DNA from 3 places in the Spirillospora sp. NPDC048911 genome. Region 2 is predicted to be linked to each of the others. Evidence: predicted binding sites of a transcription regulator. Region 2 holds the regulator's gene; each other region holds the start of a gene.

Region 1 (10,435 bases), on a different contig from region 2:
CGGCGGTCTGCACCAGGTCGCCGCGGTATTTGGGGAAGATGACGCCTTTGGACACCGCCCCGACCTGGTGGCCGGCCCGGCCGACGCGTTGCAGGCCGCTGGCGACCGAGGGCGGCGACTCGACCTGGACGACCAGGTCGACCGCGCCCATGTCGATGCCCAGCTCCAGGCTGGACGTGGCGACCACGGCGGGCAGACGGCCCTGCTTGAGCGCGTCTTCGATGCCCGCCCGTTCTTCCTTGGAGACCGAACCGTGGTGCGCGCGAGCGATCTCGGCCGGAACGCCGCGTGCCGCACCTGCCTGGGCCATCATTTCGGCCGGACTGCGCCGGGCCGGCGCTTTCGCAGCGTCCATGTCGCTGCTTGGCGGGGAGCCCGTGGTGTTCGGGCCATCCGTGGCATCCGTCGCGTATCCGTGGGCGCGCGCTTGGAGCGCGCGCTCGATGTCGTCCTGGCTGATGGGCCTCGGGGCGTCGCCCGCCGTGGCGGGACCTTCCGCGGCGTCGTTGCTGGTGCCGGCGACGGCGCGTTCGTACGCGAGCTCGTTCAACCGGCCGCAGAGGCGTTCGGCCAGGCGCCGCGAATTGGCGAAGACGAGGGTGGAACGGTGCGCCTGGATCAGGTCGAGCAACCTGTCTTCTACGTGCGGCCAGATCGACCTCTGGCGAGGATCGGCCTCGCCGCTCTGGTCAACGAAATGCGATATCTCGCCCATGTCTTCGACCGGCACGACGATGTCGAGGTCGAAGACCTTGTCGGACGCCGGTTGGACCACCTTCGCGGATTTGGGACCGCCGAGGAACGCGGCGACCTCGGCGGCGGGCCGGACCGTCGCGGAGAGGCCGATGCGCTGGGCGGGCCGGTCGAGGAGGGCGTCGAGACGTTCGAGCGAGATCGCCAGATGCGCGCCGCGCTTGGTGCCCGCGACCGCGTGCACCTCGTCGACGATCACCGTCTCGACGCCCCGGAGCGACTCGCGGGCCTGCGAGGTGAGGATCAGGAACAGCGACTCCGGCGTGGTGATCAGGATGTCCGGCGGCTTGGTGGCCAGGCGGCGGCGCTCGTCGGCCGGGGTGTCGCCGGAACGGATGCTGACCCGCACGTCGGGCTCCGGCAGATCGAGCCGGCGCGAGGCCTGGCGAATGCCGGCGAGCGGGGCCCGGAGGTTGCGTTCGACGTCGACCGCCAGGGCCTTGAGCGGGGAGACGTACAGCACGCGGCAGCGCTGCTTGGGATCGGGCGCGGGCGAGGCCGCCAGGCGGTCGAGCGACCAGAGGAAGGCGGCCAGGGTCTTCCCGGAGCCGGTGGGCGCCACGACCAGGGTGTTGTCGCCGCCGGAGATCGACTCCCACGCTCCCGCCTGCGCCGCCGTGGGCGCGGCGAAGGCCCCGGTGAACCACGCACGCGTGGCCGGGGAGAAGCGTTCGAGCACGTCACCGCTCATCCCTCCATCCTGCCTCGTGCCACCGACAGAACCGCGACCAGGTGGTGAGCACCACTCCCGGAGCCCGGTGGCGACGGGCGGGGAGGGTTGTAAGCAAGTACTTGTTCGGTTAATCCTGGAGGGATGACCTACGCCCTGGCCGCCCTCGGAGCGATCTCCATCCTGCTCGCCGCGAACGCGCACCGCCCGCGCCGGCGCCACCCCTCGACGCTGGTGCCGAGCTTCTTCGCCGGATGGCTGACCATCGAGCTGGCGCCGCACCTGCTCGTCGCGGAGGTCGCGGGGCTGGGCATCCTGGTGGCGTACGGAGGGCTTGAGGGGTGGCCGGGCCGGGTCGGCCTGGTCACGGGCCTCCTCGGGGCGACGGGCACCGCGGCGACCATCGTCGCGGCGAGGCGGACGACCGTGACCTTGCGAGACTCCGGGGTGCCGCTGGACCTCGACCCCGACGACGCGCCGCGCTATCCGCGTGCGCACCTCGTCCTGCCGGTGCTCTGCTTCCTGCCGCGCCGAGGAGTGAAGGCCGAACGCAACATCGTCTACCGCGAAGAGGGGCGGCTGCGGCTCAAGCTGGATGTCTACCGGCCCGCTGAGGACGGGCGGTTGCGCCCAGGGCTGATGCAGATCCACGGCGGCGCCTGGGTCATCGGGGACAAACGCGAACAAGGGCTTCCCCTGCTCAACCACATGGCCGTGCAGGGCTGGGTGGGCTTCAACGTCAACTACCGCCTGAGCCCACGAGCCACCTGGCCTGAGCACCTCATCGACCTCAAGCACTTCATCGCCTGGTATCGCGAGAACGCCGAGTCCTATGGGGCCGATCCAGATTTTCTCTGCGTCACGGGTGGTTCGGCAGGTGGGCACCTGGCGGCGATGGTGGCGCTCAGCGCGAACGTGCCGGAGTTCCAGCCAGGCTTCGAGGACGTGGACACCAGCGTCCGTGGGGCTGTCCCCTTCTACGGGGTGTACGACTTCGTGGAGCCGGGGCCCTGGTCTGTCCCCATGGGAGCGACGCCGTTGGTCGAACGCGCGCTGATGAAGCGCTCCTTCGCGGACGAGCCCGAAGCCTTCGCCAAGGCGTCCCCGGTGAGCTATCTGAGCCCCGACGCACCGCCGTTCTTTGTCATCCACGGAAGCCACGACTCTCTGATCCCGGTCGAGGAAGCGAGACGGTTCGTGGAGAAGCTCCGCGACGTCTCAGAATCGCCGGTCATCTACGCCGAGATGAAGGGCGGCCAGCACGCCTTCGACGTCTTCCCCTCGTACCGCACGGCCCGAGTGGTCGAGGGCGTGGAACGCTATCTGACCGGTCTGCACCGGCAATACCTCGAAGGTGCCCGCCGCCCGTCCGTCCCGGACGAGGTATCGCGGTCCGTCGGATAGCGTGGCCTGGTGCGGCTCACAGTTTTCTGGGATCGGATGAACCAGCAGTTCGGCGAGGCCTACGCGGCGAGCGTGGCGAAGGACTACGTCATAGCCGCCCTGGGTGGCCGCACCGTCGATCAGGCCCTAGCGGACGGGGAGCCCGCCAAGAAGATCTGGGCCGCCGTAGTCGCCACCTTCGACGTGCCAGCGCGCCTTCACTGACGTTCCAACGCCTTCACTGACGAGGCGACATCTCGCCCCTACGACGCTCGGCTCGTAGCGGTATCACGTGCCGTGCCTGGGATGGGGCATCGCCAAGGACGGAGCGGCAGTCCCCGAGAGGCTAGGGAACCGGCTCAACAACCGTTGGTGTGCCTCGGCGGCGGCTGAGGCGTCTGGGATCCCTCCGGCGACCCATTTGAGTGCCTCGGCCCAGGCACCGGCAGCGGGATCGTTGCTGTCGTTGAGCGCGGCAGCGTACTGCTCAGCCGTGCGGACGAAGCGTGCGCGGATGGTCAGCCCGTCCAGAGCGGCCTCCAGTAGGCGGGCCAACCTCTGTTCCCTGTCCCCGCCGGCCGCCGTCATTTCGGTGAGCCGGGCCATGTCGGCGGCATCGAGATAGATACGAGGGCGTTCCTCTACGTTCGGGAGCTTCGCGGAAGTGCTGCGCTTGTACGTCACGACTGAGCCGAAACGCCTTTCGAACTGGTCCTGCGCATAGAGCGGCGCCGAGCCTCGGCTGATCCGCGCTCCGAACCATCGGAGTGCTTCGGCCCAAGCAGCCGCGCCAGAGTCCGTGCCGGCGGCGAGCATGGCGGAGTACGCGTGCGCCCTGTGCCGGACCTCCTCAAGGGCCCATTCACCGTCAGAACAAGTCTGCTTGAGGCGCCCGATGACGCTGCCCTCGCCGGGCCTGGTCAGTTTCGCGAGCGCGGCCTGGCCTGCCGAATCGAGGCGCAGGGGCGGACGCAGCTCCGCCATCGGTCAGTAGGTGGCGACGGCGGTGACGACGCCGATCATGAGGTTGGCGACGGCGAGGAGGACGGCGGCGGGCTCGAGTTCGTCGTCCGCGTCATCGGCGAGCTGCTTGATGCTGATGCCGACCACGCGGTCGAAGATCTGCGTGGCGACGGTCATGGCGATGATCCCGACACCGCCGAAGACCAGAGTCCTCGCGAGGCCCTCCATGAGATCACCATGGGACGCGTAGATCGACACCGAGACGATGAGCCCCACGCCGACGGTCGAGGCGGCGGCGAGCAGGGTCGCGTTCGGGTTGCGGTGCTCGCGGATGACGGTGATGAGGCGGCCGGGCGTCGCCAGGTCCGTCATGTAGAAGCCGACGATGAACAGCACCAGGCCGACCGCCGCGTACGCCAGAAGTGCCCCGCTGCCCTCCAGCAGAACCTGGACGAGGCTGTCCTCGTTAGCGGCCGTGATCATGGAACTCCTTAAGGGGAAGCGTTCGCCGGCGTCCGTTAGCGTCCGTCGTGTCGGTCAGAGGGGGATGCGGTGCGGGACGAACGACGAGGTGTCGTCGGTGATGAGGCCCGAGGTTTCGCGGATGCCGAGCCCGGCGGACTCGTCGTGGACCACCCACGCGCCGAGCACAGGGTGCTCCCCGTCGAAATCGGGAAGCGGGCAGAACTCCTGGAAGACGAACCCCTCCGCGCCGTAATTGCCTTCGGTGCGCGTCTCCGCCCCATCAGGCGTGACGATCCGCATGCTCGCGCCCTCGCGCCCCAGGAGCGGCTTCTGCACGTACGAGGTGAGCGTCGAGGGCGTGTTGAGGAACGTGGGCAGGAGATTCGGGTGGCCGGGGAAGAGCTCCCATAGGAGCACCAGCAACGCCTTGTTGGAGAGCACCATCTTCCAAATGGGCTCGATCCAGCTCGTAGGCGCGTCCGCAATGTGCCGGCCGAAGGGCTCCGCGACGATCCATTCCCACGGATAGAGCTTGCAGAGCGCGTGGATCTCCTTCTCGTCCAGGTCCACGAACCGATCACGCGCAGGGTTCCAGCCGACGTCCTCTATGGCGATCGCGACGCCTTGCAGACCCGCCTCTTCCGCGGTCTCCTGCATGTAGGCGATCGTCATGACCTCTTCGCCGGTCTCGTCGGCGTTGGTCCAGGCGAAGTGCGCCGGGCCGTCCGGAAGGCCCGGCTGGATCTCCTTCCAGCGCGCCACCAGGCGCTCATGGATGGAGTTCCACTGGTCATCGTCCGGATAGACGTCCCGCAGCCAGTACCACTGGACGATCGAGCTCTCGACCAGCGCGGTCGGGGTGTCGGCGTTGTACTCCAGCAGCTTGGCCGGGCCGGTGCCGTCGTACCGCAGGTCGAACCGTCCGTACAGATGAGGATCGCTGCGGCGCCATGACTTCTCGATTAGGGGCGCCACCCAGTCGGGTATGCCGAGGACGTTGTAGCGGCCAGTGGTGACGACATGCTCCACGGCTTGGAGGCACATTCTGTGAAGCTCTTCCACGACCTCCTCTAGGGCCAGTACCTCGTCCATTTCGAAGACGTAGTGCACCGACTCGTCCCAGTAGGGGCGCGGCAGATGTTCCGGGTGCGCGGTCCGATGGAAGGCCAGTCCCTGCGACTCCACCTTCTGGGCCCAGTCGGCACGCGGTGTCGAACGTTCGCGACGCATCTTCGTTCAGCCGCCGGAACTGCCGTGACTGGACGAGCCTCCGAAACCGCTGCGGATCGTCTTTCCTTCCGCAGAGGTGATGTTCGTGCCGCTCGGCATTGACATGCTGCCGGCGCGAACTCGCCCGCTCTGCGTACGGACACCGCCGTAGTACCAGAAGTAACTGGAGTGAGAACTCCTGGTAGTGCTGGAACTGGAATCCGGGTCGTCGCAGTTGTCGTCGTCGACCACCTTGAAGCCGTCGGGGCCCTCGGTCGGGAACGGCGCCGGAGCCCCGGTGGAGAGGTCGTCGTCCTGCGTGACGCAGTAAGCGGTGACCGCGTCGCCATCGTCATCGGACGAGCACGACACCACCGAAAGGGACAGCGCGCTCACCATCCCGATCTTCACCGCGCGGGAGCTGAGCCGGCGCCGGGACTCCTGTGGAGGCAAGGGGAAACACGCCCTTCGAAAGAGACTGCAGGCACCCCGGAGGTTCCGGACGGATGGAGCGGACCTCGCATCTGCAAGCGATCCGGCATTCCAGTGACCAAAGCCTAGGGGTGATGCGAAGTGAGACGGAAGTTTCGTGCGTTCCGGTTCCGTCACAAGGACCGGCCGTGCGAGGGAGATCAGTCGGGGACCGGGAGATGGGCGTAGAGGTCCATGGGGTCGACTGTGGAGGGGAGGTCGCTCACCTGGCCGTCGCCCACCTCCACCACGCGCCACTCACCATCGGAACGGCGCGCCAGATCCGTGGTGATGAAGCGGCAGCCCAAGGCCCGCACGGCCGGGGCCACGGCGTCGACGTCCGGCTCGGGCTCCACCTCGGGGCTGTCCGGGTGCGGGCCGATCAGGGCGGGCTCGCCGTCCACCCACCACACGCGGGCCTCGCCGCCGTCGTACTCCTCGTACTCCCTGATGACGAGGCCGCCGGCCAGGAACTGGTCCTGGAGCGCGACCATCTTCGACACGATCGTGCGGAGCTGCGAGAGATTGTGAACGTCCGGGACGAAACAGGCCTCGTCCCATTCGTGCTTGCGTGACTTCACGTAGTCCTTGACCACGGCGGGCCCAGCCGGAAGGACTCGTACGAGCTCGCTCAGATCGCCTGGGTCTTCGAGAGGGGTGAGGGGACGCCATACGCTCGGCGGAGTGAGCCCGGCGAACGTGTCGTGCCATCCGGGAAGCTCGTGCGCGCGTTGATAGTCATCCGGATGCGTGAGCAGGATGGTGCCACGTTTCTTGAGGGCCGCCGCCAGCGTGGCGTACTCCTCGCTCGTCACCATCCAGCCGCGGTACCAGACCGGGCCCAGATCGTTGGGGACGCCGCGGATCGCCGCGTCCATGTGACCCTGCTGCAACGCATCGTGATCGAGCAGGGCGATCTCGCCATAGTGGTCCCGTACGGCGGCGGCCTCGCGGGAGAAATGGGGATCAACGCGCCGGGGGTGGAGCGGATCGACGCAGAAGAGAACGGTCAGCGTCATGGTGCAACCCTCCGTGGACGGCGCCAGCGTACGGGCTTCAGGCCCCCGTGTGCACCGGAGATTCTCGCCCAATTCGGATCGCGACACCATGATCGAACGAGTGTTCGGTAAGCTGTTCGACGCACGCGACGTTATCCACAGGTCCGCCCCGAGACTCGAAACTGTCGGTGGGTCCCCGTAACGTCGCCCACGACATCTCAAGCAACGGTCCGTGAGGGCCGCGGGCCGGGCGAGAGCCGGCAGGCCGGCGACGACAGACACGACAAGGGGCACAACCATGGCAGCGAACGACCGGGAGAAGGCTCTCGAGACCGCACTGGCCCAGATCGAGCGGCAGTTCGGCAAGGGCTCGGTCATGCGGATGGGTGAGGAGACCCGGGTGCCGATCGAGGTGATCCCCACCGGGTCCATCTCCCTCGACATCGCGCTCGGCATCGGCGGCCTGCCGCGCGGGCGCGTGGTGGAGGTCTACGGCCCGGAGGGCTCCGGAAAGACCTCGATCGCCCTGCACGCGATCGCCAACGCGCAGAAGCAGGGCGGCATCGCCGCGTTCGTCGACGCCGAGCACGCCCTCGACCCCGAATACGCCGCCAAGCTCGGGGTCGACATCGACGCGCTGCTGGTCTCCCAGCCCGACACCGGTGAGCAGGCGCTCGAGATCACCGACATGCTGATCCGGTCCGGCGCGGTCGACATCGTCGTCATCGACTCCGTCGCCGCGCTCGTGCCCCGCGCGGAGATCGAGGGCGAGATGGGCGACAGCCACGTCGGCCTCCAGGCCCGGCTGATGTCCCAGGCCCTGCGCAAGATGACCGGTGCCATCAACCAGACCAAGACCACCGCGATCTTCATCAACCAGCTTCGCGAGAAGATCGGCGTCATGTTCGGCTCGCCCGAGACGACGACCGGCGGCCGGGCGCTGAAGTTCTACGCCTCCGTCCGGCTGGACGTGCGGCGCATCGAGACGCTCAAGGACGGCACCGAGGCCGTCGGCAACCGGGTGCGCGTCAAGGTCGTGAAGAACAAGGTCAGCCCGCCCTTCAAGGTCGCCGACATGGACCTGATCTACGGCCAGGGCATCAGCAAGGAGGGCGGCCTGATCGACCTCGGCGTCGAGCACGGCTTCGTCCGCAAGTCCGGTGCCTGGTACACCTACGAGGGCGACCAGCTCGGCCAGGGCAAGGAGAACGCCCGCAACTTCCTCAAGGCCAACCCCGACACCGCCAACGAGATCGAGAAGAAGATCAAGGAGAAGCTGGGCGTCGGGCCCAAGGTCGACAAGGAGGCCCCGGAGACCACCGAGGCCGCCAAGCCCGCCGCCGCGGCCAAGCCCGTGGCCGCCGCCGCGACCGGCCGCAAGAGCGCCAAGACCCCGAAGCCCGGCGACGCCTGAGCTGCACCTCACCGCATGGCGAGTTCTGACGGAGAATCCCCCATTCAGGGTGACTCTTGACGAAGGTTGAGGAATGATCCCGTATGTAGGGCGGCGGCGCCTTTTCCGGCACCGACAGACCGGTGCCTGGTCCTTCCCCGATGGCGCCGCCGCTCCCGCGCAGCCGAGACGCAGCCCGTGGGGCCCGGCATGAGCGGGCGGCGCAGACGGCGCGAGCCGACCGAAGGAAGCTCCGCCGCGGACACCCCGCCCGCCGACCCCGAGGCGGTCGCGCGCGACGTCTGCCTCCGCATGCTCACGATGGCGCCCCGCACCCGCGCCCAGCTCGCCGACGCGCTGCGCCGCAAGAACGTCCCGGACGACGTCGCCGACAACGTCCTCGGCCGCTTCACCGACGTCGGCCTGATCGACGACGAGGCGTTCGCCCAGGCCTGGGTGCAGTCCCGCCACACCGGCCGCGGCCTGGCCAAACGCGCCCTGGCCGCCGAGCTGCGTCAACGCGGCGTCGACAACGAGACCGTCCAGGAAGCGGTGGAAACGCTCGACCCCGACCAGGAAGAACGCACCGCCCGCGAGCTCATGGCCCGCAAGGTCGCCGCGACCCGAGGCATGGACCCCGCCAAACGCACCCGCCGCCTCGTGGGCATGCTCGCCCGCAAAGGCTATTCCCCCGGCCTCGCCTACCGAGTAGTCAAAGAGGTCCTCGACGAAGAGGGCCTAGAGCTGGAAGACCTCCCCGACCCAACCCCCTGGGACTGACCAGCCCCTCGGCCCCATCCCCGCTCTTCCGCGGTCGTCCCAGACCTCCTGGGCCTAGCCCCTGCTTCCTGGGGCCCGCTGGGCCTAGCCCCTGCTTCCTGGGGCCCGCTGGGCCTAGCCCCGACCCGTTGGGCCTGCCCCGGTCTCATAAAGCCCGGCCCGACCTTGTGAGGCTGACTCCGATCTCCCGGATGCAGCCCCGGCACTGCTGGGCCTGGCCCGGACCTTCTGGGCGGCGTGATCTCGGCCTGCTGGGATTGGCTCCGACCTTCGTCCTCTGGCCTCGGCGAGTGGGCACTGGGCTCTCGCCTGTGCAGGCGGGTCGTGCTCTGGACGCTCGCGTATGGGGGCGAGTCTCTCAGCCATGTTGGGGCAGGTTGGAGGCCGGTTGACTCGAGGGCATGACGAACAACGCGAACATTCAGAATGGCCTGACCCTGGTGCTGGGCGGGACGGGGAAGTCCGGGCGGCGGGTGGCCGAGCGGCTCGTGGCCCGGGGCGTTCCGGTGCGAGTCGGGTCGCGGTCGGCCAGCCCGGCGTTCTCCTGGCAGGACCGGGATGGCTGGGCGGCGGTGCTGGAGGGCGTCTGCTCGGTCTACGTCAGCTACGCGCCGGACCTGGCGGTGCCCGGGGCGTCGGACGACATCAAGGCGTTCATCGAGGCGGCGGACGCCGCCGGGGTGCGGCGGCTGGTGTTGCTGTCGGGGCGTGGAGAGGAGGAGGCGCAAGTCTGCGAGGGGCTGGTCCGTGAGTCCGGACTGGAGTGGACGATCGTGCGGGCGTCGTGGTTCTTCCAGAACTTCAGCGAGAGCTTCATGATCGAGCCGCTGCTGGCGGGCGAGGTCGTGCTGCCGGTCGGTGATGTGCGCGAGCCGTTCGTGGACGTCGACGACATCGCCGACGTGGCGGTCGCGGCCCTTGCCGAGGACGGACATGTGGGCGAGTTGTACGAGGTCACCGGGCCGCGGCTGCTCACGTTCGCCCAGGCGGTGCAGGAGATCGCTCAGGCGACGGGGCGGGAGATCTCCTACGTCCAGATCAGCGCGGAGGACTATGCCGCCGGCGCCAGGGAGCAGGGCGTTCCCGATGATGTGCTGGAGTTCCTGATGCACCTGTTCACGACCGTGCTGGACGGGCGCAACGCCTATCAGACCGATGGGATCAGGCGGGCGCTGGGACGCGAGCCCCGTGACTTCACCGACTTCGTCCGGGAGACGGCCGGATCGGGGGTGTGGGACGCCTGAAAGGCGATGGGCCCGCTTTCCTCGGCGGCGGCGGGCCCGCAGGTTCGACACGCCGGGGAGAATGACGCAGATCCTGACCGGGATCTGACTGGGTCTTACTCGGGAG
Region 2 (10,435 bases):
TTCGCAGACGTAGCAGCTGCCCGCCGGGCGCATCTTCGTGCCGCAGGTGAGGCAGAGGGGCGCGTCGGCGGTGCGGCCCTGGCGGCTCTCGATGACCTCCATCGACGAGTGCGCCTTGGCCGCCGGGGCCGGGGCCGGCTTGGCGGCGGTCACCGGCTTGGTGATCTCGGCGGACTGGGCCAGCGTCTCGTGCTCGAGTTCGGCGTCGGTGTGAAGGGACGCCGGGTCCTCGCCGTTGGCCTGCATGGCACGCTCACCGGCGGTGAAGATGCCGAGCTCGGCGCGCTCCTCGTACGGCAGGTGGTCGAGCGCGAGGCGGCGGAAGATGTAGTCCATCACCGAGGTCGCCATGCGGATGTCCGGGTCGTCCGTCATGCCCGCGGGCTCGAAGCGCAGGTTGGTGAACTTCTCCACCCAGGTCTCCAGCGGCACCCCGTACTGGAGGCTGATGGAGATGGCCATGGAGAACGCGTCCATGACTCCGGCGAGGGTGGAACCCTGCTTGCCGAGCTTGAGGAACACCTCGCCGAGACCGTCGTCCGGGTAGGACGAGGCGGTCATGTAACCCTCGGCACCGGCGACCGAGAAGCGGGTCACGGTCGCGGGGCGCTGCTTGGGCAGGCGCTTGCGGACGGGGCGTGCCGCGGCCGGGGCCTCGGCGACGGGCTCTTCCTTGGTCTTGCTGCCCGCGGCGGAGAGAGGCTGGCCGACCTTGCAGTTGTCGCGGTAGATCGCCAGGGCCTTCAGGCCGAGCTTCCAGCCCTCGTAGTAGACCTTCTCGATGTCCTCGATGGTGGCCTGCTCGGGCATGTTGACGGTCTTGGAGATCGCGCCGGACAGGAACGGCTGGACGGCGGCCATCATGCGCACGTGGCCCATCGGGCTGATCGCGCGCTCGCCCATGGCGCAGTCGAACACCTCGTAGTGCTCGGGGCGCAGCCCGGGCGCGTCGACGACGTGGCCGTGCTCGGAGATGTACTCGACGATGGCCTCGATCTGCTCCTGCTGGTAGCCGAGCTTCTCGAGCGCCCGCGGCACGGTGAGGTTGACGATCTGCATGGAGCCGCCGCCGACGAGCTTCTTGAACTTCATCAGCGCGAGGTCCGGCTCGATGCCGGTGGTGTCGCAGTCCATCATCAGGCCGATGGTGCCGGTCGGCGCGAGCAGGGACGCCTGGGCGTTGCGGTAGCCGTACTTCTCGCCGGCCTTGAGGCACTCCTGCCACTGCTTGGTCGCGGCGGCGTGGATGGCCTTGTCGATCTCGTCGAGCGTGCGGACCTCGTCGTTGGCGGCGGCGTGCTTGCGCATGACGCGCTTGTGCGCCTCGGCGTTGCGCGCGTACCCCTCGTACGGGCCGACCACGCCGGCGAGCTCGGCGGAGCGGCGGTAGGCGACGCCCGTCATCAGCGAGGTGATCGTGGCGGCGAGCGAGCGGCCGCCCTCGGAGTCGTACGCGTGGCCGGTCGCCATGAGCAGCGCGCCGAGGTTGGCGTAGCCGATGCCCAGCTGGCGGTAGTCGCGCGTCGTCTGGCCGATCTTCTCGGTCGGGAAGTCGGCGAACGTGATGGACGCGTCCATCGCGGTGATGATCAGCTCGGTCAGCTTGACGAACCGCTCGACGTCGAACGTGCCGTCCGCGCCGAGGAACTTCAGCAGGTTGATGCTGGCGAGGTTGCAGGACGAGTTGTCGAGCGACATGTACTCCGAGCAGGGGTTGGACGCGGTGATGCGGCCCGACTCGGGGTTGGTGTGCCAGTCGTTGATCGTGTCGTCGTACTGGATGCCCGGGTCGGCGCACTCCCACGCCGCCTTGGCCATCAGCCGGAAGAGATCCTTGGCGCGGACCGTCTCGATGACCTCGCCGGTCAGCCGCCCGCGCAGCGCGAAGTCGCCGTCGGCCTCCATCGCCCGCATGAACTCGTCCGACACCCGGACCGAGTTGTTGGCGTTCTGGTACTGGACGCTGACGATGTCCTTGCCGCCGAGGTCCATGTCGAACCCGGCGTCGCGCAGCGCCCGGATCTTGTCCTCTTCACGCGCCTTGGTCTGGATGAACTCGGCCACGTCCGGGTGGTCGACGTCCAGGACGACCATCTTGGCCGCGCGCCGGGTGGCGCCGCCCGACTTGATCGTTCCGGCCGACGCGTCCGCGCCGCGCATGAACGAGACCGGGCCGCTGGCGGTGCCGCCGGACGACAGCAGTTCCTTGCTGGAACGGATGCGGGACAGGTTGACCCCGGAGCCGGAGCCGCCCTTGAAGATCGTTCCCTCTTCCTTGTACCACTCCAGGATCGACTCCATGGAGTCGTCGACGGAGAGGATGAAACACGCGGACACCTGCTGGGGGGACTTGGTGCCGACGTTGAACCACACCGGGGAGTTGAAGCTGAAAAGCTGGTGGACCAGCGCGTACTTCAGTTCGTGATCGAAGATCTCCGCGTCCTGGTCGGAGGCGAAATAGCCGTTCTGGAGCCCGGTGTCGACGTACATCTTCACGACGCGGTCGACCAGTTGCTTGAGGCTCCATTCCCGTTCCGGTGTGCCCACGGCGCCACGGAAGTACTTGGACGTCACGATGTTGGCCGCGTTCAGCGACCAGAAATCGGGGAACTCGACCCCGCGCTGCTCGAAATTGACCGAGCCGTCGCGCCAGTTGGTCATGACCACGTCACGACGTTCCCAGCGGATCTCGTCGTACGGATGCACGCCGGGCTTGGTGAAGATGCGGTCTACCTTCAACCCCTTGCGGCCCCCCTTGCCGCGCCGAGCCGAGCCGCTCACCGTCTCCGTCATGACTCCCCCTCTCGGGCCTCCCGCTGGGCCCTATCCAGGAACAACACCGCCCTGACGGCCGCTCATCCCGGCCGCGGGCGCTTTCAACCGTCTGCTGTATCGGCCTCTACCGAGGCTGGTCGGGTTCCCCCGAGGAACCCGTTCTGCGCAGTGCATCGATCTCTTTGGCGAAGTCGTCCAGCGACTCGAAGCCCCGGTAGACCGAGGCGAATCGCAAGTAGGCGACCTCGTCCAATTCGCCGAGGGGCCCCAGGATCGCCAGGCCGATCTCGTGCGAGGGGATTTCCGCAACCCCGGTCGCCCTGATCGCCTCTTCGACCCGCTGCCCCAGCTTGGCGAGCGCATCCTCGTCGACCGGGCGGCCCTGGCAGGCCCTGCGCACCCCGGCGATGATCTTTTCTCTCGAGAACGGCTCGGTGACCCCGCTTCGCTTGGCCACCATCTGAAGCACGTTCTCCTGTGTCGTGAATCGTTTGCCGCATTCGGGGCATGACCGCCGCCGCCGAATTGCGGCGCCGTCATCCGTCGAACGGCTGTCGATCACTCGGCTGTCGGGGTTACGGCAGAACGGGCAGTGCACGCGTTCCCTCCTCCCCTGACAGTTCAAAATCAACCACCACAAGACACAACTTGTGGTTAATGACATCCGTGTAACTACTAGATGTTGTGGTCAACCGTAGGGCGCCCGGAGGGCCTTCGCAACCTCAACGGGGGCCTCTCGCGTCGACCCTGGTCACATCGAGCCTCCCGCGTTCCGCCCCGGCGTGTCGCACTCTGACCTGCGCCATCGAACATCCGTAGCACCGGCCGCGCCCCACCCGCCGCCAACCGCGAGATCACCGCCCGCACGCCCCGCAGCCCCCAGAAACCAGGCCCTCCCGCCGCCAGGTCACGATAAGGTCACGATCACCTGTCTCGCTCGCCACCCGAGCACCCCTTCAGCCGCCCCGGTCAGACCGGAACGGTCCATCCCCAGCCACCCGACGCGATCACGACCGTCCGACGTGAGCCGACGCCTTTGCCGCAGCCGCGGGCATCAATCCGACGATGAACCAGGCCGCCTTCTGCAACGAGGACACCGGCCCGCGCGATTTCGACTCCGCCTGGGCGGCATATCAGAAACGCCTGAAGCGCTATCCGGTCACCGGTCAGGCGAGCAACTTCGTCAACGCAGCCCCGTTAGCGAGTGGGGAGGCGGAGGTGCTGGCCTGGCTGGACGACCGGGCCGGGCAGGCCGTTGAGGTCGATGATGCGGTCGACGGTGCGGCGGGGGTCGGACTCGGGGGTGTGGCGGGAGGCGATGTCCCAGAGCGTGTCGCCGGGCTCGACGACGACGGTCCGCAGGCGGGCGGAGGCGGGCGCGGCCTCGTCGTCGCCGGCTCGGGCGCCGTGGCCCGCGGTGAGCCAGAACGCCACGAGCAGCGTGCTCGCGGCGAACGTGGTCAGCACGACGCGGCCCCTGCGGGTCAGCCTGACGCCCGGCCGGAGCTCGGAATCGCCCGGACGGGGCCCCGGGCCGCCCGTCCTCGCGTACGCCACCATCACGACCCCCCAGCCGTTGATCTTCGAAAGCATTTTCGATCGAACGCGTGTACGATGTTCTATCGCAGGCACCGGCAAAACGCGAGGACTTTCTTCGAACAATTGTTTGATCATCCCGCTCTGACGCGATAACGTTCCATGACGAGGAGTGACGGATCGAAGCGCCGGGAGGCGACCAGCGATGAGCAAGGTCCGGGAGTTGCCCGATGGGCCGATGGACGAGAGCGGCCTCACCCAGCGGCAACGCATGGTGCTCGAGGTGATCCGCGACTCGGTCCAGCGCCGCGGTTACCCTCCGTCGATGCGGGAGATCGGCGAAGCGGTGGGGCTCACGAGCACCTCCAGCGTGTCGCACCAGCTCCGCGCGCTGCAGCGCAAGGGGTTCCTCCGGCGCGACCCCAACCGCCCGCGGGCGGTCGAGGTGCGCGTGCCGGGCGCCACGCCGGTGCTGACCGAGGCCGACTCCTACGAGGCGGTGGGCGGCCAGGAGACCTCGTCCCGTCCCGCACCCGCCTACGTCCCGCTGGTCGGACGGATCGCCGCGGGTGGCCCGATCCTGGCCGAGGAGGCCGTCGAGGACGTGTTCACCCTGCCCAAGCAGCTGGTCGGTGAGGGCACGCACTTCCTGCTGAAGGTCTCCGGTGACTCGATGATCGAGGTCGCGATCGCCGACGGTGACTGGGTGGTCGTGCGGCAGCAGCCCGTGGCCGAGCAGGGCGACATCGTCGCCGCCATGATCGACGGCGAGGCGACGGTCAAGACGTTCAAGCGCAAGGACGGCCACATCTGGCTCATGCCGGCCAACCCCGCGTACGAGCCGATCCCCGGCGACGAGGCGTCGGTCCTCGGCCGCGTGGTGGCGGTCCTGCGCAAGATGTGAGTCACCCGAAGGCGTTGACCCCGTCGGCGGTGTGCGGTCCGGTGGACCGCCACTGCCGCTCGTCCAGCAGCCGGGTCCGCTCGGCGACGCGGCGGAGCCCGGCGATGGCGTGGTCGTTCATGAGCGCGCCGCCCTAGCCGACGAAGGCCATGCCTTGGAGGGATACCGTGCTTCGCGGATGATGCGCGGCCGGCGATCCGTCCTTCCGGCGGGCGACGACGGACCACCGACTGCTCGCGCCCTGCCGGTCGACACGTTCGAGAGTGCCTCCGAGAGCGGCATTCCCGATGGCGATTCCGGGCAGTTCCCCCGGCGCCGGGCGCGCGTCCGGCCCCACGGGCACGACGATCCCGCGCGGCATGGCCGCCGCCGGGCTCGCCGACCCGGCGGCGGTCAGGGATTCTGACGGTCTGCGCGAGTGTGATGGGCGCTTTGGTCAGGCCCCGGGGACGATGTTGACGATCTTGGGGGCGCGGACGATGACGCGGCGGGGTGGCGTGCCGCCCAGGACGTCCTGGATCTTCGGCGCGGCCAGGGCCAGCGCCTCCAGGTCGGCCTCGGAGATGTCCGGGGAGATCTCCAGGCGGTCCTTGACCTTGCCCGCGACCTGGACCACGCAGGTGACCGTCTCCTGCACCAGCAGGGCCGGGTCGGCGGTGGGCCAGCCGGCCTTGGCGGCGGGCGCGGGACGGCCCAGCAGCGCCCACGACTCCTCCGCGGTGTACGGGGCGAACAGCGACAGCAGGATCGCGATCGTCTCGGCGGCCTCGCGCACGGCCGGGTCGGCGGCGCCGGGGCCCGAGTCGATGGCCTTGCGGGTCGCGTTGACCAGTTCCATGATCCGGGAGATCGCCACGTTGAAGCGGTGCGACTCGACCAGGGTCGTGGCCTCGGAGATCGTGTGGTGGGTGACGCGCCGCAGGGCCTCGTCGCCGGTCGTGGTGTCGGCGCCGGGGGCGGAGGCGACCTCGGAGGCGATGCGGTGGACGCGCGACAGGAACTTCGACATGGCGCGGGGCGACACGTCCGCCCAGTCGATGTCGTCCTCCGGCGGCCCGGAGAACAGCATCGCCAGCCGTACGACGTCGACGCCGTACTCACCGATCTGCTCGCCCAGGTCGACCAGGTTGCCGGTGGACTTCGACATCGCCTTGGCGTTCAGGATCACCTGGCCCTGGTTCAGCAGGCGCGTGAACGGCTCGGTGAAGTCGATCATGCCCATGTCGTACAGCACCTTGGTGAAGAAGCGGCTGTACAGCAGGTGCAGGATGGCGTGCTCGACGCCGCCCGTGTACTGGTCGACCGGCATCCACTTGCGGACCTGCTCGACGTCGAACGGGCCCTCGGTGTAGCCCGGCGAGCAGTACCGGAAGTAGTACCAGGACGAGTCGACGAAGGTGTCCATGGTGTCGGTGTCGCGCTTGGCGGCGCCGCCGCACTTGGGGCACTCGACGTTCACCCAGTCGGCGGCCGCGGCCAGCGGCGACGTGCCCTTGGGCGCCAGGTCGGCGCCGCGCAGGTTGTCGGGCAGGCGCACGGGCAGTTGCTCGTCCGGCACCGGCACCTCGCCACAGGCCTCGCAGTGCACGATCGGGATCGGGCAGCCCCAGAAGCGCTGCCGCGAGACCAGCCAGTCGCGCAGGCGGAAGTTGACCGAGGCCTTGCCCGTGCCGCGCTCGGCCAGGACCTCGATGATCCGCGCGATGCCCTCGGCCTTGGCCAGGCCGTCGATCGCCGGGGAGTTGACGAGGCGGCCGTCGCCGGCGGTGGCCACGCCGGTCTCGACCGGGTCGGGCTCGCCGGTGTCGACGACGACGCGCACGTCCAGCCCGAACTTCAGCGCGAAGTCGAGGTCGCGCTGGTCGTGCGCGGGCACCGCCATGATCGCGCCGTGGCCGTATTCGGCCAGCACGTAGTCGGAGGCCCAGACCGGGATGCGCTCGCCGTTGACCGGGTTGATCGCGTACCGGCCCAGGAAGACGCCGGTCTTGTCGCGCTCGGTGGACAGCCGCTCGATCTCGCTCTCGCGGGAGACCTCCTCGCGGTAGGCCTCGAACGCGGTGCGCTGCTCGGGCGCGACGATCTCCTCGGCCAGGTCGGCGTCGGCGGCCACGACCATGAACGTCGCGCCGTACAGGGTGTCGGGCCGGGTGGTGTAGACGGTGACCGGCTCGTCCCGGCCCTCGATCACGAAGTCGACGTCGGCGCCGGTGGAACGGCCGATCCAGTTGCGCTGCATCAGCAGCACGCGCTCGGGCCACTTGCCCTCCAGCTGCTTCATGTCCGCCAGCAGCCGGTCGGCGTATTCGGTGATCTTGAAGTACCACTGGGTCAGCACGCGCTTCTCGACCAGTGCGCCACACCGTTCGCAGTGGCCGCCCACGACCTGCTCGTTCGCCAGGACGGTCTGGTCGTTCGGGCACCAGTTGACCTGACCGCCCTTGCGGTACGCCAGGCCGCGCTCGTAGAAGCGCAGGAACAGCCACTGCGTCCACTTGTAGTACTCGGGATCGGACGTGTGCAGCCGCCGCGACCAGTCGAACGAGGGCGCGTAGCGCTTGAACGACGACGCCTGGGTGTCGATGTTGGCGTACGTCCACTCCGCCGGATGCGAGTCGCGCTTGATCGCCGCGTTCTCGGCGGGCAGGCCGAACGAGTCCCAGCCGATCGGGTGCAGGACGTTGTAGCCCCGCTGGAACCAGTAGCGGGCCGGCACGTCACCGATGGCGAACGCCTCGGCGTGGCCCATGTGCAGGTCACCGGAGGGGTAGGGGAACATGTCCAACGCGTACTGCCGCTCCCGGCCGTCGTCGTCCTCGACGGCCTTGAACGGGTCGAGCTCCGCCCACCGGGCCTGCCACTTGTCCTGAACCGCCCGGGGGTCGTACTGCTCGTCGCTGCTCACGGTCGCTACTCCGGTCCTTATGTACGGGATTCGTCCGGCTGCCCTGCCCATTGCCGTCCGGCTCGTGTTCGTGCCGACAGGCGCTGCACATGAAGAGACCCCTCGCGCAGGAGGGGTCGCCGCGTCAACGTCGGTGCGTCAACGCGGCGGGCTAAGGAGCAGCCTGGGTCGCATACCTCAAGACTAGCGCAGCAGCAAGGCCCGGGGCCTCCGCATTGATCCTCCGGCAGCGCACGGCGCTCGTTCGTGACCGTGCACAAGATCACGCGGACCGGGCGGGGACTGATCACAAAGACGCACGTCATCGCGGGCGGAAGGGAGGGCGCATTGTCAGATTCGTGAGCCGATATGAGGCGAATCGCTCGTAGACTCGCCGGTAATAACCGCCTGGCGACAATGCCCCGTGCGCGAGGAGTGCCATGCTCAATCTCTCCGTTCTGCTGGAAGACGCGGCCAGGGAGACGCCCGATCGCGAAGCCCTGGTCTTCGGAGATCTGCGGCTCTCCTACTCGTTCGTGGACCAGGTCGCCAACCAGGTCGCCAACCTCCTCGTCTCGCGGGGCGTCAAGCCGGGCGACAAGGTCGCGCTCTCGAGCCCGAACCTGCCCTACTTCCCGATGATCTACTTCGGGGCGCTCAAGGCCGGCGCGGTCGTCGTCCCGCTGAACGTGCTGCTCAAGCCGCGCGAGATCGCCTACCACCTCGGCGACTCGGACGCCAAGGCGTTCTTCTGCTTCGAGGGCACGCCGGAGCTGCCGCTGGGCGAGGCCGGGCACGCCGGCTTCGAGCGGGCCGACGAGTGCGAGCACTTCTTCCTGCTGCCCGCCAGCCTGGCCACCACCGAGTCGCCGATCGAGGGCGCCGAGCTGTTCTGGGCCGCGCTGAACGGCCAGCCGTCGACGTTCGAGTCGGTGCAGACCGCCCCGACCGACACCGCCGTGATCATCTACACCAGCGGGACGACGGGCCAGCCGAAGGGCGCCGAGCTGTCGCACAGCAACCTGCTGACCAACGCGATGATCGACGACACGCTGTTCAAGAAGTCGCTGCACGACACGTCGCTGGTGACGCTGCCGCTGTTCCACATCTTCGGCCAGACCTGCGTGATGAACGTGGGCATGTACCGGCGGGCCACCCAGGTCCTCCTCCCTCGCTTCGACGCCAAGCAGGCGATCGAGCTGATGGTCAAGGAGAAGGTCAACATCTTCGCGGGCGTGCCGACCATGTACTGGGGGCTCCTCACCGACGACACCTCGGCTGACGACATCGCGGTCATCCGCGACAACCTGCGCGTGGCCGTCTCCGGCGGCGCCGCGCTGCCGCTCGAGGTGCTCAAGGGCATCAAGGAGAAGTTCGGAGCGGACATCCTGGAGGGCTACGGCCTGTCCGAGACGTCCCCGGTCGCCTCGTTCAACCGGCCCGACCGGCCCACCAAGCCCGGCTCGGTCGGCCTTCCCATCTGGGGCGTCGAGATGAAGCTCATCGACGACGACTGGAAGGAGATCGAGGGCGAGGGCCCCGGCGAGATCGCCGTCCGCGGCCACAACATCATGAAGGGCTACTACAAGCGGCCCGAGGCGACCGCGGAGGCCGTCCACGACGGCTGGTTCCGCACGGGTGACGTGGCCCGGCGGGACGAGGACGGCTACTACTTCATCATCGACCGCTCCAAGGACATGATCATCCGGGGTGGTTTCAACGTCTACCCGCGGGAGCTCGAAGAGGTCCTGATGACCCACCCGGAGGTCTCCCTCGCCGCCGTCGTCGGCATCCCGCACGAGTCGCACGGCGAAGAGGTCAAGGCGTACATCATTCGCACGCCGGGCGCCACGGTCACCGAGGACGAGCTGATCGCCTGGGGCAAGGAGAACTTCGCCAACTACAAGTACCCGCGCATCGTCGAGTTCCGCGACGAGCTCCCGATGACCGCGACCGGCAAGATCCTCAAGCGCGAGCTCCGCTAGGGCTCACCCGGAAGCCGCGGCGGCGCCACCCGGCCCGCCGCGGCTTCCAGTATGGTGAGCGGATTCCCGCGTGGTGAGCCGCTTCCCGCGAGCTGAGGCGGCAGGTCAGGGCGTTGACAGGGACTGGACGCCCACGACGCGCAGCAGCTTGAGCGCCTCGTACGAGGCGGTGCCGGGAGCGGCGGTGTAGAACACCACCTTCTGGTCCTTCTCCGGGACGAGCAGCACGTCGCAGTGCAGGTCCACCGGACCGACGACCGGGTGGACGATCCGCTTGGTGGTGCTCCGCCGCACCTCCACCCGGCGCTCCTCCCACAGCCTCCGGAAGAGCCCGCTCCTGGCGCTCAGCTC
Region 3 (10,435 bases), on a different contig from region 2:
CCGGGCGCGGGCGGCTTGATCGACAGCGCCACCCGCACACCGGACGGCTCGTGCACTTCGGCGAGCTCGGGCGTTCCCGCCATCACCGCCAGCATCACGGCGGCGTCGCCGACCGTGGTGGCCAGCGGGCCGTTCTCGGACATCGCGTCCCAGGCGTCGGTGCCGATCTCGGCGGGAACCACGCCCAGGCCCGGCTTGATGCCGAAAAGCCCGCAGTTGGCCGCCGGGATCCTGATCGACCCGGCGCCGTCGTTCCCGTGCGCGAGCGGCACCATGCCGGCCGCGACCGCCGCGGCCGAGCCGCCCGACGACCCGCCCGCCGTCCGGCTCGGATCCCACGGATTGCGCGCCGTCCCGAACGCGTTGTCGGTGAACGGATAGATGCCCAGCTCGGGCAGGTTGGTCAGCCCGACCACGACCGCGCCCGCGGCCCGCAGCCGCGCCACCACCGGATGGTCGGCCTGCTGCGGGGTGTCCGGCGTCGCCGCCGACCCGCTGCGCATCGGCTCGCCCGCGACCGGCACGTTGTCCTTGATCGCCACCGGCACCCCGGCCAGCGGCAGCTCGCCCCGGTCGCTCCGCGCGTCCACCGCCGCGGCCTCCGCCAGGGCCCGCTCCCGGCGCACCCGGACGAACGCGCCCAGCTCGCCGTCCAGCGCGGCGATGGTGTCCAGATGTTCGCGGACGACCTCGGCCGCCGTGACCTCGCCCGCCCGTACCGCCGCCGCGATCTCCGTCGCGGTCCGCCCTGCCCACTCGCTCATGGGGACAGAGTCTGCCATTCGTCACCGGTGAACCGGCTCGGCGATGTCGACCCGCCCGCCCCACCGCTCCCCCGGCGTCCGGCGCGGAGCGATCAGCGCGACGACGACCACCCCCGCCATCAGCGCCCCGCTGACCGCGAACCCCACCGTGAAGCCCCGCTCGGCCGGGAATCCCCCAGCGGTCACCGACGCCGCCACGATCACGGCGCTGGCCTGGGTGCCCAGCGACGCCCCCACGGTGCGGATCAGGGTGTTGATCCCGGTGGCGACCCCGGTCTCGCTCAGCGGAACCGCGGCGACCACGAGATTGGCCACCGCCGCGTAGGCGAAGCCCAGGCCGATCCCCCGCACCGTCCCGCCCAGATACATCTGCCACATGGCCTCGTGCTCGAACGCCAGGAACCCGTATCCCAGACCGGTCATCACGGCCCCCACCATCAACACGGCCCGCGAGCCGACCCGCCGGTCCAGCAGACCCGCCGTCATCCCCGCCACGGTCATCCCGACACTCGCTGGGATCTGCAGCAAGGCGGCCTGCGTGGCGGTCCCGCCGAACCCGAACCCCGACCGCTCCGGAAGCTGGACCAGCAACGGGAAAAGGACACCCCCGGCCATCAGCGCGTACCCCGAGAGCAACGACGCCGCATTGGCCGTCCACACCCCCCGCCGCCGCATCAACCGCAGATCAATGAGCGGCTCATCCACCCGCCGCTCCACCACCAGCCAGCAAACAGCCAGCACAACGGCGAGCCCCAGCAACCCGATCACCCCGGGTGAGGCCCAACCCCAGTCCATCCCCTGCGTCAGCGCGGTCAAAGCAGCCACCAGCCACCCCGCGAACAGCACCGCGCCCCACCAGTCGACGCCCGCGCCCGCCTGCGGCGCCGCCGATGGAACGATCCACCACGCGGCCACCAGCCCAGGCACGAGCCCCAGCACGGGCACCCACAACAACCACCGCCAGCCCAGATGATCGATAATCGGCCCCGCGATGCACCACGACACCGCACCCCCAAGACCCAGCATCGAGGACATCAGCCCGACCGCCGCCGCCGTCCGCTCAGGCGGAAAGACCTCCCGGACGATGGTGTAGGCCAGCGGAAAAACGCCACCCCCCACCCCGCTCAGCACCCGCCCGACGAGCATGATCTGCAACGACCCCGCGGCCGCCGCGATCACCATCCCCACCGTCGCGATCGCCACGACGACCAGCAGCACCCGTCGCGGCCCGTACAGATCCCCCAGCCGCCCGATCACCGGCGTCGCCACCGCGGCCGACAACGTCATCGCCGTCAGCGCCCACGCCGCCCCCGCCGCCGTCGTGTGCAACCCCTCCTGCAACAGCGGCAGAGCGGGCGTCACCACCGCCATCGAGAGCGAGTAGGCCATCACCCCGAGAAACGCGAGCAACGGCACCAGCCCCCGACCGCCCACGCTCCCGCCCCTTCACAAGACCGCCCCAACCCTCTCATGCAACCTAGAATCCCGCTCTAGTGCTACCCGCACTCCCAGTGCTGGCGGCGGTCTGGCTTCGCGCGTCACCGCGCGGAAGGCCACTGAGGCGGAGACGGGCCAGGAAGCGCCCGCCGAGCCGCTGGCGACGTTCGCCAAGTCAAAGGACGCGAACGCGCGCAGCCTCGACGCACGACGGTGATGCCGTGGAGAGCCGCCAAGTGGTGCTGAACCGTTTCGGGCCGGTGAACCGCGCCGATGGGGCCGCCTCGGGGGTTACGGCCGCCATCGGCGCGGTCGTGGGAGCTGGAACCGCCCCTCGACGGAGGATGTTGACCAGGCGGTTCCAGCGACTCGGGCGCCGGGACCGCCGCCCGCCGGTGAGGAATGGCGGACGGCGGCCCCGGCCTTCCGGCGCGGCCGCGCAGGGGGGAGGGCGGCCGAACCCCTCGACCGGGACTCTGGAGCCGAACCCCGGAAGAGGCGGGGGCGTGGGGGCTTGCCCCCACACCGGGGGTTCCAGGGGGTCGCCCCCCTGGGCAGACATTGAGCGTCCGAGACCGGGGAAGATGCCGAAGGCATCAACCACACCTATCCCCGAGAGACGGTCAGCTCGCTTCTGGGATCGGCAACGTCGGTTGGCTGGGGATGCCGAGGGACTCCTCGACCAGGGACACGAAGATCTCGGCGTCGTGGAGGAGTTCTTCGGCCTCGCGCGGGGTGACCGCTCTGGGGAGGCCCGCCTCGGCGGCGGCGCGCTTGTCGGCGCCGGCGGCGAAGAAGGCGGCCCATTCACGGAGTGCCGGGTCGGCCTCGGGGAGGAGGACCCAGACGCTGCGCGGGCGGCCGCGGCGGTGGGTCTCCAGGGGTTCCTTGGACGCGAGGACGGCCGCGGCGGCGCGCAGGGCCGCCAGGTGGGCGCAGACGTAGCGGACGGCGGCCGAGGTCGCCTCGGCCGCTTCGGCCAGGCCCATGCGGGCGGCCTGGAGCTGCCCGACGGCGGTGTGCGCCGGCCTGGGTGCAGGAAGCGGTCGGGGGCGAGGGCCCGGTGGCGGGCTGAACTGGGCGGACGAGTGAACGCTGTGCGCGGTCATCGTTGCGGACATGTTCTGTCTCCTTCCGGCTCGGGCCGGCCGGGCGGAGAGCTTCCCCTCACTCCGCCCGACCGTCCGTCCCGTGGACAACCTCCACGGGGACGTCGCCCTGGCGCGGGCCGCGAGTCCCGCACCACGTCGAACATAAGTTCGACGCACTCACAGTAAATCGCCCTGACGGCGATTCGTCAATGCGTTCGAACGCGTGTCGCTGACCAGCGCGATCACGCTGTTCAGCGGCACAGAACCAGTAGAACAGGGGGGTCGGACAATTCCTCAGCGCGGCCGGCGGACGTGCACGGGGACGCCGGTTCCCACCAGCTCCGGGAAGTCCTCGGCGACGTGCATGGGCATCCGCACGCAGCCGTGCGAGGCCGGGTACCGGGGGACGTCGAGGGCGCCGTGGAAGGCGATGCCGCCGTTGAAGTAGATCGGGTTGTAGAGCTGCCCGAGCGGCGAGATCTCCCAGCCGGAGGCGCGCCGGCCGGTCTCGAAGTCGCCGGTGCCGGTGGTGGCGTACCGGCAGCGCGCGACGGTGGCGCCGCGGTCCTTCGCGCAGTAGTACTCGCCCGAGCCGGACGAGATGTGCGTGATGAGGGCGGGCTTGCCGTCCTTGTAGACGACCAGGTACTGGCGGCGCAGGTCGACGTCCACGCGGTCGGCCTCGCGTCCCTTGGCCATGGGCCGTGGGGGCTTGGGGGCGTCCAGTGCCGCCCAGACGCTTTTGCCCACGGTGTTGCTGACCTTGAGGCGGTTGACCTTCTGGAACGCCCACACGGCCATCTGGGTGCCGATCCCGTACTTCCCGTCCACCTTGCCCGGGTCGTAGTTGAGCTGCTTCAGACGCTGCTGCAGCTCGCGCACGGCGGCTCCCTTGGCGCCCGGCTTCAGTTTGGGGTGCTGGGGAGGGGCAGGCGAGGGTGGCGGCACGGACTTGGCAGGGGCGGATGACGGCGTGGAGGCGCCCGTGGTCGATCCGTCGGCGGAACAACCGGCCAGCGCCACCGCCCCGGCGATGACGATCACGCTCGTACGCACGTTCATAGGTCTCCCTCATGCCCCATGCCTCCCCTTGGACGCATGGTCGGGCGGTGAGGTTCGCACGCCCTAAAGTGCTGGCCATGCATCCCAACGCCGAACGTGTGACCTCGGCCCTGCGCGCGACCGGGGCGGCGGGCGAGGTCATCGAGCTCCCCGAGTCCGCCCCCACCGCCCAGGCCGCCGCCGACCAGCTGGGCTGCGAGATCGGGGCCATCGCCAACAGCCTGATCTTCAACGCCGACGGGGCGCCGCTGCTGGTGCTGACGAGCGGCGCGCACCGGGTCGACACCACCAGGATCGCCGCGCTGGTCGGGGCCGAGAAGGTCAAGCGCGCGACCCCCGAGTTCGTCCGGGCGGCGACCGGGCAGCCGATCGGCGGCGTGGCCCCGGTCGGTCATCCCGCGCCGGTCCGTACCCTCGTGGACGTCTGGCTGAAGAAGTACGACCAGGTCTGGGCGGCGGGCGGGCACCCGCACACCGTCTTCCCGACCTCGTTCGACGAACTGCTGCGCATCACCGGGGGCGACCCCGCCGAAGTGGGAGAATGAGCACGTGAGCACCGAGATCTGGCACAACCCGCGCTGCTCGAAGAGCCGCACGGCCAAGGCCGCGCTGGACGAGGCGGGCGTCGAGTACGTCGAGCGCCGCTATCTGGACGAGCCGCCGACGGCGCGGGAGTTCGCGGACGTCCTCGACCGGATCGGCGCGGAGCCGTGGGAGGTGGCGCGGCTGTCCGAGCCCGTCGCCAAGGAGCTGGGCCTGAAGGACCTCGAGCACGACCGGGCGCGGTGGATCGAGATCATGGTGGCCAACCCGGTGCTCATCCAGCGGCCGATCGTCGTCTCCGATACGGACGCCGTGGTCGCCCGCGACCCGCAGTCGGTCCGCAAGGCCCTCGACAGCGCGTGATGTCGGTGTGATTCTGGGGAACCGAACGCCGGTTGGGAGGGGCGATGACCGCTGAGATGCGGACCGGCCCGGGAGCGCGCCACGCGGACTTCCGGGGGATCGATCCCGCCGCGCTCAATCAGCTCGTCCGGCAGGTCAAGGACGCCGACAACGCGATCAAGAGCTGGCTGAACGGGCACCGGCCGCCGCCCGGGGTGTCCTCGGCCGGGTACCGCCAGGCCGACCAGGTGGCGCAGTGGGCCGCCGACCAGCTGGGGATGCTGACCCGCCGCTACAACTACGCGATCACGCATCCGGACCAGGGCGGCGGTGTCGACACGCCCCCCGCGCCGCCGTCGCCCGGCACGGGGACGCCCGATCCCGGCAAGCCCCGGAACGGGAGCACGCCCGCGCCGCCGGCCCCGCCGCCGCTCCGTCCGCACCACAAGAAGACCGTTCCGCGGGGTGCGGGCGACCTCGGCGGCTTTCCCGACCGGCAGGCGGCCCTCAAGGCGGCCAAGACCGACGCGCTCGCGGTGGCCGGCGCCCTCCAGGACCGCCGGCCGATCCCCGGCTCGGTGTGGAAGCACCTCAAGGCCAACGCCGACGACCCCGACTACACCGAGAAGCTGTACGAGCGGCTCGGCCCGGCCGGGGTCGCCGGTCTGGTCGAGGCGGCGAACGGCGACAAGGCGAAGCTCAAGGCGATCCAGGAGGCGCTGGGCATGGCCAGCCACCACCTGGCGATGGACGTCAAGTGGCTGCGGGCGCTGCTGGCCGAGGCCGATCGCACCGGGACCCGGCCGCTGGTCGTCCAGCTCCTCACCGGCGCCGACGTGACGCAGAAGACCCGTGACGCCATGGCCAAGCTCGGCCTGCACCCCCGCCCGCAGTCGGCATAGCTTCGGCATAGTGAGGTCCTGATGGCCGCTCCGCCGCCCCCCGGCAGCCTCCCCCCGCCCCTGGACGAGGCGGCGGCGGTGAGCCTGCCGCCCACCGAGCAGCCCAACCCCGCCTACCGGCAGCTCTACCAGTCGTACGTCGACGCCTACGGCAGCATCGGCCAGCTCCGCAAGGCCCTCGACCCCGCGCTCAAGACGCTGCGCGGCACCGACGCGTGGCTCGGCCCGGAGGCCCGCGAGTGGGGCGGCCAGCTCGACGCCCGGCGCGGCCACCTCCAGAAGGCCGCCGACCGCATCCTCTGGGACATCTACGACCGCCTGTCCGCCACCCAGCGCGTCATCACCCGCATCTGAACGCCCGCCGGAACGGGCGTCAAGCGAAGCTCGCCGGTGGAGGTCTACTCTTCTGATCCGTGAGGGAGCCGAAGCTGCGTGAGATCGACGAGCGGGTCTTCCTGCGCCGTCTGAACCCGATCCTGGACGTCTACGCCGCGGCGATGCGGCCGCCGTCCGAGCAGTTGCCGGGCCGTCACACGATCATGGAACGGCACGCCTCGTACCCGGGGTTCCGGGCGTTCGTGGCCGAACGGCGTGGATCGTTCCTCGCCCCCGTCGAGGTCGCGGGCTTCGCGTACGGCTTCCACGGCGCGCGGGGGCAGTGGTGGCACGACGTGGTCCACCAGGCCCTCACCGACCTCGGCGGCCCCGACCACGCGTCGGAGTGGCTCGACGACCCGTTCGAGGTGGCCGAGCTGCACGTCCATCCGGAGCATCAGGGGCAGGGCCTCGGCCGCGCGCTGCTGACCTCGCTCTGCGAGGGGCGCCGCGAGCGGACGGTGGTGCTGTCGACGCTGGATCTGAAGCCCGACTCGCCCGCGCGGCACCTGTACCGGTCGGTGGGCATGGTCGATCTGCTCACCGACTTCGAGTTCCCCGGCGGGGGGCCGCGCTACGCGGTGATGGGGGCGGCGTTCCCGTTGTCGCCGTACGCGGCGGCGTCGAGCAGCCCGTAGACCTCGCGGGTCGCCGTCGACTTGTTGAACGTGATGAAGTGGATGCCGGGGGCGTCCTGCTCCAGCAGCTCGCGGCAGAGCTCGGCGGCGTGCTCGATGCCCAGCCGCCGCACGGCCTCGGGGTCGTCGGCGACGGCCTCGAAGCGGGCGCGCACCTCCGGCGGGAACGGCGCGCCGGACAGCTGCTCGGACCGCTCGATCGTGCTCAGCTGCGTCACCGGCATGATGCCGGGCAGGATCGGCACGTCACAGCCCTGCGCCGTGACGCGGTCGCGCAGCCGGAAGTAGTCGTCGGCGCGGAAGAACATCTGCGTGATCGCGTAGTCGGCGCCCGCCCGGCACTTCTCCACGAAGTAGCGGGTGTCGCTCTCGACATCGCGCGATCGCGGATGTTTATAGGGGAACGCCGCGACGCCCACGCAGAAGTCGCCGTACGACCGGATCATCTTGACCAGCTCGGCCGCGTACTCGACGCCCTCGGGGTGCTTGACCCACTCGCCCATGGGGTCGCCCGGCGGGTCGCCGCGCAGGGCCAGGATGTTGCGCACGCCCACGGCGGCGAACCGGCCGACGAGGTTGCGCAGCTCGGCCTGGGAGTGGTTGACCGCGGTGAAGTGCGCCACCGGGGTCAGGGTGGTCTCGGTGGCGATCCGCTCGACGATGTCGACGGTCGTGTCGCGGGTGCCGCCGCCCGCCCCGTACGTCACCGAGACGAACGTCGGGTTGAGCGACTCCAGCTCGCGGATCGCACGCCAGAGGCTCCGGACGCCCTTGTCGGTCTTGGGGGGGAAGAACTCGAAGGAGAAGGATCGGCCGCCCTGCGCGAGCAGTTCGCGGATGGTCGGCGTCCGGTCCGGGCGTGCGTGAGGCATCCCCCCAGAATAGTGGAGGCCCGGCGGCCCCCCGCGTCTCCGAGCCCGCCAGATCGATACGATCGCGGACATGTCCACCCGGCTCCTCCGCAAAGAGGTCGACGAGGCCCTGCTGGCCTTCGTCGACCGGCAGCGCCCCGGCCTGCTGGCCATCAGCGACGAGCTGGGCCCGATGTTGTCGGCGCTGGACGCGCTGCTGGCGGGCGGCAAGCGGCTGCGCCCGGCCTTCTGCTACTGGGGCTGGCGCGGCGCCGGCGGTGACGCGTCGCCCGGCATCGTGACCGCCGCCGCGTCCCTGGAGCTGCTGCAGGCCAGCGCGCTGATCCACGACGACGTCATGGACTCCAGCGACACCCGCCGGGGGCAGCCGTCCACGCACCGCCGGTTCGAGGCCATGCACCGCGAGCGGGGCTGGCCGGGTGCGGCCGTCCCGTTCGGCACGGGCGCCGCGATCCTGCTGGGTGATCTCTGTCTCGCGTGGTCCGGCGAGATGTACGAGGCCAGCGCGCTGGACGCCGGCCGGCTGAGCCGGGGCCGCGCCTTCCATGACCTGATGCGCACCGAGGTCATGGCCGGCCAGTACCTCGACATGCTGGAGGGCACCCGCGACACCGGCACGGTCGAGACCGCGCTGCGGGTGGTGGAGTACAAGAGCGCCAAGTACACGATCGAGCGGCCGCTGCATCTGGGCGCGGCGCTCGCCGGGGCGTCCCCGGAGGTCATCGAGGCGCTGAGCGCGTACGGGCGCCCGCTGGGCATCGCGTTCCAGCTCCGCGACGACGTGCTCGGGGTGTTCGGCGACCCGGCCGAGACCGGCAAGCCGGCCGGTGACGATCTTCGCGAGGGCAAGCGGACGGTCCTGGTCGCCCTCACCCTCGACCGGGCGGACGACGCGACGGCCGCGGTCGTCCGGCGGCTGCTCGGCGATCCGGCGCTGGACGGCACCGGGGTGGCCGAGCTGCGCACGATCATCGAGGAGACGGGCGGGCTGGCGGCCTGCGAGGCGATGATCGACCGGTACGCGGCGGAGGCGGGGGCCGCCCTGGACGCCGCTCCGCTGACCGGCGAGGCCCGGGAGGCGCTGGGCGAGCTCACGATCGCCGCCACCGCCCGCCGCGGCTGAGCGAAATGACACGATCTGGCCACATCGGCCAGTCGGGGTAGCACTGTTCCACCGTTTGGTGGCAGAAATGTCGCCATGGCCGACGACACGCCCCGGATCGCCCCGCTCCCCCAGGACGAATGGAACGACCTGCTGAAGGCCGTGGTCGACACGACCGGCCCGCTCAACATCTTCACCACCCTGGGCCGTCACCCCGCCCTGTTCGAGTCGTGGATCGGCTTCGGGTCGATGTTGCTCATGAAGGGCACGCTGAGCGGGCGCGACCGTGAGCTCGCCATCCTGCGCACGGCCCACCACCGATCCTGCGCGTACGAGTGGCACCACCACCATCGGATAGGCCTGGAGGCGGGCCTCACCGAGGTGGAGATCGCCGCGCTGCGGCTCGGCCTCGACGACCACGCCTGGAGCGCGGACGACCGCATGATCGTGGCCGCCGCCGACGAGCTCCACGCTCGCGGCACCGTGACCGACGAGACCTGGGCCGAGCTGGCGGGCCGGTTCGACGAGCGCGAGCTGATCGAGCTCGTGATCCTCATCGGTCACTACCACCTGGTGGCGTTCGCGCTGAACGCGCTGCGCGTCCAGCCGGAGGAGGACCACTGATGGGCCGCACCGGCCCCGCCAAGGGATTGGTCGCGGCGGCGGGTGCGCTGGCCTCCGTTCTCGCGCTGGTCGCCGCGCCCTCCCCGGCGGAGGCGGCCGGGCGGTGCGGGAACCCGGCGCAGCGGCCGTGGTGCAAGACCTCGCTCAGCCCGGACCGGCGGGCGGGCCTGCTGCTGGCGAAGCTGACGCTGGACGAGAAGATCGCGCTGATGGCGGCGGACGACCCGATGGGCGGGCCGCTCGGCGGGTTCAGCGAGAACGCGCACGCCGACACCAATGCCGGGATCTCCCGTCTGGGCGTCCCGCCGCTCTACATGGCCGACGGGCCCGCCGGAGTGCGCCAGGGCAAGGCCACACAGCTGCCCGCGCCGATCTCCGTCGCCGCCGGGTTCGACCCCTCCGTGGCCAGGCGGTACGGCGGCGTGATCGGCTGGGAGGCCCGGCACCGCGGCAACGACGTGATCTTCGGTCCGGCCGTCGACGTGTCGCGGACGCCCTGGAACGGGCGCACCTTCGAGGCCTTCGGCGAGGACCCGTACCTCTCCGCGGCGACCGGCGCGTCCTGGATCCGCGGCGCGCAGGAGCAGGGCGTGGCCGCCTCGGTCAAGCACCTGGCCGTCTACACCCAGGAGACCGACCGCCACAGCCTCGGCATGAAGATGGCGCGGCGCACGCTCCGCGAG

The links. Region 2 encodes LexA, which represses DNA repair genes until DNA is damaged. Its sites were predicted from a motif close to TCGAACANNTGTTCGA; they were not measured.
Region 1: the regulator LexA is predicted to act here: its motif matches at 7,026-7,041, upstream of recA (recombinase RecA).
Region 3: the regulator LexA is predicted to act here: its motif matches at 3,449-3,464, upstream of ACGFNU_RS12575 (SAV_6107 family HEPN domain-containing protein).

Annotation. Positions count from the first base shown of each region.
Region 1 is NZ_JBICUD010000002.1:726,262-736,696, forward strand. It holds gene ACGFNU_RS10605 (DEAD/DEAH box helicase) at 1-1,444, opposite strand, end outside; gene ACGFNU_RS10610 (alpha/beta hydrolase fold domain-containing protein) at 1,568-2,827, shown strand; gene ACGFNU_RS10615 (DUF3046 domain-containing protein) at 2,837-3,031, shown strand; gene ACGFNU_RS10620 (hypothetical protein) at 3,095-3,790, opposite strand; gene ACGFNU_RS10625 (DUF350 domain-containing protein) at 3,794-4,252, opposite strand; gene ACGFNU_RS10630 (glutathionylspermidine synthase family protein) at 4,307-5,464, opposite strand; gene ACGFNU_RS10635 (hypothetical protein) at 5,471-5,854, opposite strand; gene ACGFNU_RS10640 (ATP-grasp domain-containing protein) at 6,076-6,933, opposite strand; gene recA (recombinase RecA) at 7,211-8,326, shown strand; gene recX (recombination regulator RecX) at 8,516-9,085, shown strand; gene ACGFNU_RS10655 (NAD(P)H-binding protein) at 9,487-10,329, shown strand.
Region 2 is NZ_JBICUD010000006.1:591,976-602,410, forward strand. It holds gene ACGFNU_RS29195 (vitamin B12-dependent ribonucleotide reductase) at 1-2,793, opposite strand, end outside; gene nrdR (transcriptional regulator NrdR) at 2,900-3,373, opposite strand; gene ACGFNU_RS29205 (LysM peptidoglycan-binding domain-containing protein) at 3,973-4,368, opposite strand; gene lexA (transcriptional repressor LexA) at 4,517-5,215, shown strand; gene leuS (leucine--tRNA ligase) at 5,652-8,171, opposite strand; gene ACGFNU_RS29220 (long-chain fatty acid--CoA ligase) at 8,540-10,084, shown strand; gene ACGFNU_RS29225 (helix-turn-helix transcriptional regulator) at 10,190-10,435, opposite strand, start outside.
Region 3 is NZ_JBICUD010000002.1:1,125,366-1,135,800, reverse strand. It holds gene ACGFNU_RS12585 (amidase) at 1-764, opposite strand, end outside; gene ACGFNU_RS12580 (MFS transporter) at 786-2,198, opposite strand; gene ACGFNU_RS12575 (SAV_6107 family HEPN domain-containing protein) at 2,825-3,322, opposite strand; gene ACGFNU_RS12570 (peptidoglycan-binding protein) at 3,587-4,354, opposite strand; gene ACGFNU_RS12565 (YbaK/EbsC family protein) at 4,432-4,899, shown strand; gene ACGFNU_RS12560 (arsenate reductase family protein) at 4,904-5,260, shown strand; gene ACGFNU_RS12555 (hypothetical protein) at 5,305-6,141, shown strand; gene ACGFNU_RS12550 (hypothetical protein) at 6,163-6,495, shown strand; gene ACGFNU_RS12545 (GNAT family N-acetyltransferase) at 6,555-7,154, shown strand; gene metF (methylenetetrahydrofolate reductase [NAD(P)H]) at 7,091-8,026, opposite strand; gene ACGFNU_RS12535 (polyprenyl synthetase family protein) at 8,097-9,149, shown strand; gene ACGFNU_RS12530 (carboxymuconolactone decarboxylase family protein) at 9,225-9,752, shown strand; gene ACGFNU_RS12525 (beta-glucosidase) at 9,752-10,435, shown strand, end outside.